One region of the Streptomyces sp. NPDC048269 genome, then DNA from elsewhere that is predicted to be linked to it. Evidence: riboswitches for the same ligand, from Rfam matches in the RefSeq annotation. Region 1 holds a riboswitch; the other holds the start of a gene.

What was found. A riboswitch is a leader RNA that binds a small molecule or an ion and turns the genes downstream of it on or off. The one in region 1 is predicted to bind guanidine.
Region 2: another riboswitch for guanidine. It lies ahead of AB0D48_RS31590 (Ohr family peroxiredoxin); the one in region 1 lies ahead of AB0D48_RS08115 (multidrug efflux SMR transporter).

What each region holds. Positions count from the first base shown of each region.
Region 1 covers NZ_JBEZLW010000005.1:210,557-213,901, reverse strand. Annotated here, with positions in the region: gene bcp (thioredoxin-dependent thiol peroxidase) at 78-545, opposite strand; gene AB0D48_RS08125 (DUF3618 domain-containing protein) at 655-972, shown strand; gene AB0D48_RS08120 (co-chaperone GroES) at 1,019-1,360, shown strand; guanidine-III (ykkC-III) riboswitch at 1,421-1,492, shown strand; gene AB0D48_RS08115 (multidrug efflux SMR transporter) at 1,524-1,844, shown strand; gene AB0D48_RS08110 (transglycosylase domain-containing protein) at 1,874-3,345, opposite strand, start outside.
Region 2 covers NZ_JBEZLW010000048.1:11,600-14,944, reverse strand. Annotated here, with positions in the region: gene AB0D48_RS31600 (DUF2254 domain-containing protein) at 1-981, shown strand, start outside; gene AB0D48_RS31595 (hypothetical protein) at 1,154-1,594, opposite strand; gene AB0D48_RS31590 (Ohr family peroxiredoxin) at 1,591-2,061, opposite strand; guanidine-III (ykkC-III) riboswitch at 2,137-2,199, opposite strand; gene AB0D48_RS31585 (AraC family transcriptional regulator ligand-binding domain-containing protein) at 2,255-3,280, opposite strand.

The DNA of each region.
Region 1 (3,345 bases):
TTACGGCTGATTTCGTCCGATAAACCGAGCGGCCCGCACCGGTTGGGTGCGGGCCGCTACGTTCGGGGGAGGGCGGGTCAGATGCCCAGGTCCTTGATGATCTTGGCTACGTGGCCCGTGGCCTTGACGTTGTAGAAGGCGTGCTCGACCTTGCCCTCCTCGTCCACGATCACCGTCGAGCGGATGACCCCCGTCACCGTCTTGCCGTAGAGCTTCTTCTCGCCGTACGCGCCGTACGCGGTCAGGGTCTCCTTCTCCGGGTCGCTGACGAGCGTGACCTTCAGGTGCTCCTTCTCGCGGAACTTCGCGAGCTTTTCCGACTTGTCCGGGGACACGCCGATGACGTCGTAGCCGGCCGTCGCCAGCACGTCCAGGTTGTCCGTGAAATCGCAGGCCTGCTTGGTGCAGCCCGGCGTCATCGCGGTCGGGTAGAAGTAGACGATCACCTTGCGGCCCTTGTGGCCGGCCAGCGAGACCTCGTTGCCGTCCGCGTCGGGCAGGGTGAAGGCGGGGGCGGGGTCGCCCGGCTGAAGTCGCTCGCTCATGTCGGCAGTCTCCTCAAGAGGGGATCGGTATGGCACGAGACTAAGCTGCTGACAGACTGTTCATGGCGGACTACGCCCCCACAGACGAAACGACGACGGAGGCAGCGCGGTGCCGGAAGCCAGGACCCCCGCACAGATCGAGGCGGACATCGTCCGCCGCCGGGAGCAGCTCGCCGAGACGCTCGACGAGATCGGCGTGCGCCTGCACCCGAAGACGATCATCGGGGACGCGAAGGCCAGGGTCGCCTCGACGGTCGACCACACCGTCGGGCGGGCCTTCGTCGCCGTGAACCGCCTCGTGACGGACGTGAAGAGCGGCCTGCGCCACGAGGACGGGGCCCCGCGCATCGAGCGGCTCGTGCCCGTCGCGCTGGTCGCGGCGGGTGTCGTGGGGCTGCTGGCGTTCTCGGTGCGGCGCAAGCGCTGATGACCCTGCGGAGCGCGGCGCCGACGCGGGCGGGTAGGTTCGGAGGGTGAGCGAGAACACCACCCACGACAAGCTGCCCATCCGCATGCTCCACGACCGCGTGCTCGTGAAGTCCGACCTGCCGGAGGGCGAGCGCCGCTCCGGCGGCGGCATCCTCATCCCGGCGACGGCCGCGGTGGGCAAGCGGCTGGCCTGGGCGGAAGTGGTCGCGGTCGGGCAGAACGTACGGAGCGTCGAGCCCGGCGACCGGGTGCTGTACGACCCCGAGGACCGGGCCGAGGTCGAGGTGCGGGGTGCGACGTACGTGCTCATGCGCGAGCGGGACCTGCACGCCGTGGCCGCCGAGCGCCTGGAGGGGGCGAAGGACTCCACCGGTCTGTACCTCTGACCTTCGCATCCGATCCGGAGCACGGGAGCAGGGGCTGGTGGCCGAGGCCACCAGCCCCTTTCGCCTTCCTTTGCTACGGTTGAGGAGAACCCGACGAGACGCGCCGTACCGGGTACGACAAGACGACGCACCCCGTACCGCTCGATGTCTCGGAGGTGCCGTCATGGCCTGGGTTCTGCTGCTCGTCGCCGGTCTGCTCGAAGTCGGCTGGTCGGTCGGCATGAAATTCACCGAGGGCTTCACCCGGCTGTGGCCCAGTGTGTTCACGGGCGCCGGGATCGTCGCCAGCATGGTGCTGCTCTCCTACGCCGCCAAGTCCCTGCCCATCGGTACGGCGTACGGGGTGTGGGTGGGCATCGGCGCCGCCGGGGCGGCCGTGCTCGGTATGGCGGTGCTGGGCGAGCCCGTCACCGCCGCCCGGATCTTCTTCATTTCCCTGCTGCTGGTCGCGGTGGTGGGGCTCAAGGCGACGTCCGGTCACTGAGCCGGGGTCCCCGGGCCCCCGGCCCCGGGTCATTCCAGGAACGCCGACGGCGGGCGCGCGCCTTCGGGCGTGCGGCCGCCGTCCGTGCCCCGGCCGCCCGTCGTGCCCGTCGCGCCCGTCGTGCCCGTCGCGCCCGTGGTGCCCGTCGTACCCGCGGTGGTGCCGCGCTGGTCACCCTGTGTGGTGCCGCCGTTGGTCTGCCCGCCCTGGGTCTGCCCGCCCTGCGTGCGGCCTCCATTGTCCTGGCCTCCGTTGTCCTGGCCTCCCTGGTTCTGGCCTCCGTTGTCCTGGCCTCCGTTGTCCTGGCCTCTCTGGTCCTGCCCGCCGTTGTCCCGGCCCCCGTTGTCCTGCCCGCCCGTCGGCGGAGTGGGCCGTACGGGCCGGGTCGGCCGCACCCATGGGGGCTGCGTCGCCTCGCCCGGCGACTCCTCGGGCCGGCCCGTCTGGGCCGGCGGCGGGGGCGGCGGCTCGGCCGCGCCCGGCTGGAGTTCCAGGTCGAAGTCGACGGGGTCGCTGCCCTCCAGCGCCGTCTTCGTGTACCCGGCCCAGATCCGGGCCGGGTAGCCGCCGCCGCCGTTGCGGGGCTCCCCGAGGGCGCCGTACAGCGACTCCAGTGCGCCGGTGTCCGGGTCCTGCCCCATCATCGAGATCACCGTGACCAGGCCCGGGGTGTAGGCGGCGAACCAGGCCGAGCGGTCCAGTTCGCCGGTCCCGGTCTTGCCCGCGGCGGGGTGGCCGGCGGCGAGCGCAGCCGTGCCGGTGCCGTTGTCGACGACGCTGACCAGCATGGACGTGGTGGTGTCGGCGGCCTCGCGGCTGACGGCCTGGGTGGGCGTGCGCTCGGGCAGGCCGATCGTGTCGTCGCCCTTGGTGATCTTTTCGAGGAAGGTGTACGGGGTCCGGCGGCCGTGGTCCGCGAGGGTCGCGTACGCCTGCGTCATGTCCAGGACGCTGGCCTGCATGGTGCCGAGCGCCATGGCGGGGACGGGCGGGAAGTTCGGGGTGTCTTCGGGGATGCCGAGGGCGATGGCGGTCTCCTTGACCTTCACGGTGCCGACGTCGACCGCCATCTGTGCGTAGACGGCGTTGACGGAGAGGTCGGTGGCGGTGTTGACGGTGATGTTCCCGTACGACACCTGGCCCTCGTTCTCGGGAGCGAAGCGGATCCGGCCGCCGACTACGGGGCGCTTGTTGTCGCCGTTGTAGAGGGTGTTCGGGGTGATGCGGCGGCCGTCCTGGGTGCGGGAGTCGTTCTCGACGGCGGCCGCGAAGACGAACGGTTTGAAGGTGGAGGCGACCTGGTAGTCGTGCCGGGTCGCGTTGTTCACGTACTGCTTGGTGTAGTCGATGCCGCCGTACATGGCGACGACCTTGCCGGTGGCCGGGTCGATGGAGACCCCGCCGGCCCGGACCACCCGGTCCGCCTTGCGCTTCTGCGGGTCGAGTTTGCTGACCATCTGGTCGTCGACGGCTTCGACGATGGCGTTCTGGCGGCGTCTGT
Region 2 (3,345 bases), on a different contig from region 1:
GTGCTCGCCACGTTCACGGGAACCTTCGCGTACGCCTTTTCGCTCTTGCGCAAGATCGAGTCGGACGCCGTCCCCGACCTGGGGGTGACCCTCTCCGGCGTCGCCGTCTCCGTCAGCCTCATGCTTCTGCTGATCTACCTGAACCGGTTCACCCACAACCTCCGGCCCGTGGCCATCGCCGACCTGGTGGGGCGCTTGGGCGGGAAGGTGCTCATCCGCGCGACGGAACGCATCCACCACTCCTCGGCACGCGACGAGGTTTCCGTGCCGCCTGCCGGTCCGGTGATCCACATCCGCTCCGAACGGGGCGGAGTCATGCAGGCGTTCGATGCGGCGGGGCTGATCGCCACCGCCGTCCGCCACGACTGCGTGCTAGTCCTGGCCCACCAGGTCGGTGACTTCGTACCGCCCGGCACCACCCTGGTCGAGGCCCACGGCTCTGCGTCGGAGCCCGACCCACGGCGGGTGACCGGACTCGTCGCCCTCGGAACCGAGCGCACCATCGAGCAGGATCCCGCCTTCGCCCTGCGCATCCTCGTCGACATCGCCATCCGTGCCCTCTCTCCCGCGGTGAACGACCCCACCACCGCCGTGCAGGTGCTCAACCACATCGACACGTTCCTGCACACGGTCGGCCCGGCCAGACTCCGCGACCGGTACGTGCTCGCCGACGACCAGGACCGGCCCCGGCTGGTGGTGCCGGGCCGCGGCTGGGAGGACTACCTTCAGCTCGGCGTCACCGAGATCCGTGAGTACGGGGCCACGTCCCTCCAGGTGTGCAGGAGGCTCCGCGCGCTGCTGGAGGACCTGCTCGAAACCCAGTCGGCCGAGCGTCTCCCGGCGGTGCGCGCGGAACTCGCCCTCCTCGAGGAATCCGTCCAGCGGTCGTTCAGCGACCTCGCCCGCCGCGCCGGCGCCCAGACGGCCGACCGGCAGGGAATCGGCGGTGGGCGGCGTCCCCGGAGCGAACCCTCCCGATGAGCCGTTCACTCCTTCGGGCCGCCACGACCCACCACGTTTCCGTGCTCGGTGTCACGCGCGACCCGGAGAACGACCACTTGTACGTGGGTCGTTCAGAAGGGTGACCGTCGTCCCCAGCCGTCGTCTCCAGCACGCCGCGTATCCCCCGACGGCGTCCTCCACCGCAGGGAGATCACAGCCGCCAGTACGTACCCGCACGGGAGTCGACGTGCACCACGTGCCGGCCGACGCGCACCACGTGGTGGTCCGGCCCGGACCAGGAGCCGGAGAAACCGTCGGTGCCGGACAGTGGGGTCCAGATCTCCAGGAAGGTGCTGCCGTCCGCGTTGGTGCCCCGCTCGACGAGGTTCGCACCCTCCCACCGCAAGGTACCGGCGTCTTCGCCGGGCTCGCCCGTGAGGTGGTGGAAGTGCACCTGGGAGCCGTCGAAGGAGGTCGTGCCGGCGAAGCCCCGGCTGTCGGCGTAGTACGTTCCCGCCTGCAGCCACACCACTTCGCGGTCCTCGACGAGGGGTCCGCCGTTGCGGCTGATACCGCGCCGCAGCCAGGCGCCGGGCTCGGGCACCGGGACGCCGTGGACGCCGCCCGCCGGCTCGGGCTCAGGCCCGGTCATCGGTGCCGCGGTTCCACGGCGTCTACGTCTACGTCTACGGCGTCCACGGCCAGGAGCGTCAGCGGTACGTTGCCACGTACTGCCTGCGAGTACGGGCAGACCGCGTCTGCCCGGTGCAGCAGGGGCTGGAGGTCCGCCGCACGCCACCCCGGAAGGCTGACGGTGAGGGCCACCGCGAGGCCGTAGCCCGCGGGCGTGTCCGTGGTGCCGAGCCGCACTTCGCAGGCCACGCGCGCGGCGGATGCGTCCGCCCCGAACTCGGCGGCGACCTCCGCGAGCGCGGAGGTGAAGCAGGCGGCGAAACCGGCCGCGAACAGCTGCTCGGGGTTGGTGGTGCCGGGAACCTTCTTGCGCGGCGGGGCAAGGCGGACGTCCAGGCGCCCGTCGTCCGTGCGGACGGATCCGGTACGCCCCCCGGCGGCATGCGCGGTCGTCCGGTACAGGCTGCGGGTGAGTGGCACGGTCATGGCGTTCGGCCCATCTTGCTCGACGAGGACGCTGCCCGGGTACGGACAGCGGACGGCGCTGCTCGTGCAGCACCTCGCGCGTCGTCGTGCGTAACCGGGTACGGCGCATCTCGTCCGGGGCCTTGGATCCTGGCCGCCGGACAATGTAGCAACGGAGGCAGCCGGGCGCGGCCTCGCCCCCCGGTGACCTGCCTCACCTCCCGTCGGCCCCGTCGGCCCCGTCGCGATCCGGGGACGCGGGCCGGTGCCCGCTGCGGTAGGCCCCGGGGGGCATGCCCTCCCACCGGGTGAAGGCGCGGACCAGGGCCGTTGCGCCGCTCAGGCCGACGAGGGGGGCGATCCGGTCCAAGGGCAGGGCCGTGGTTTCCAGCAGCCGCCTGGCCCGGCCGTGGCGGGCGGTGTCGAGCAGCGCGCGCCACGACGTGCCCTCCGCGTGCAGCGCCCTGCGCAGGCTCCGGACGCTCAGATTGAGTTCCTTGGCGGGGCCCTCGGGGCCCGCGTCCTCGAGCGCGGCGTGCTCCAGCCACTGCCGCACGCGCTCGGCCGCGGTCGCGGCAGTGGACAGCCGGCCCAGGAGCCGGTCTGCGTAGGACCGGTGGAGGGCGTTGAGCGCCGGGTCGTACAGGGGGCGGCGCCTGTCGAGGTCCTCGTTGGCCACCGTGATCGCGTTCTCCGGAGCGTCGAAGGTGACGGGGCAGCCGAGGACGCGGGCGTACGGCTCGGCCGTGCCCGCACGGGGATGGGCGAAAGACACGGCCAGTGGCGCCCAGTCGTCCCCGGCGATCCAGCGGGCGGCCCGCACCATGCTGCTGACGATCGCCTCCACCTGCTGGGGGTGCATGGCCGCCGGGTCGACGGTCGGCCGGTAGCAGATCCGGCTGACGCCGCTACTGCGGTGCACGGTCACCGTGCCCGCCTGGCTCACCAGGGGGTGGTAGCGCTCGGCGGCCAGCGCGGCGTCGGCGAGGCTGGCGCAGGTGAGGACGAGGTGGCCCAGGATGTGCAGGCCTTCGGGCCGGATGCGGTCGCCCACGAGGAGCCCGGTGTGCGGGCCGGCGTCCCGGGCGCCGAGCACCGCGTCCCACAGGGCGCGCATCTCGCCGAACTCCAGCCGGTCCGTGGGCAAGGCCCAGGGACCGGACCCGCCGGTGCCCTCCGTGGCGCTCAGGACGGCGAGGGCGTAGCACGCGGTGACGGAGGGCGGCTCGATGGTGGACACGGCCGCCAGTCAATGCGGGCTCACCACCCCCGTCAACACCGTCGGCCGGCCAAGCGCCGGGAGCC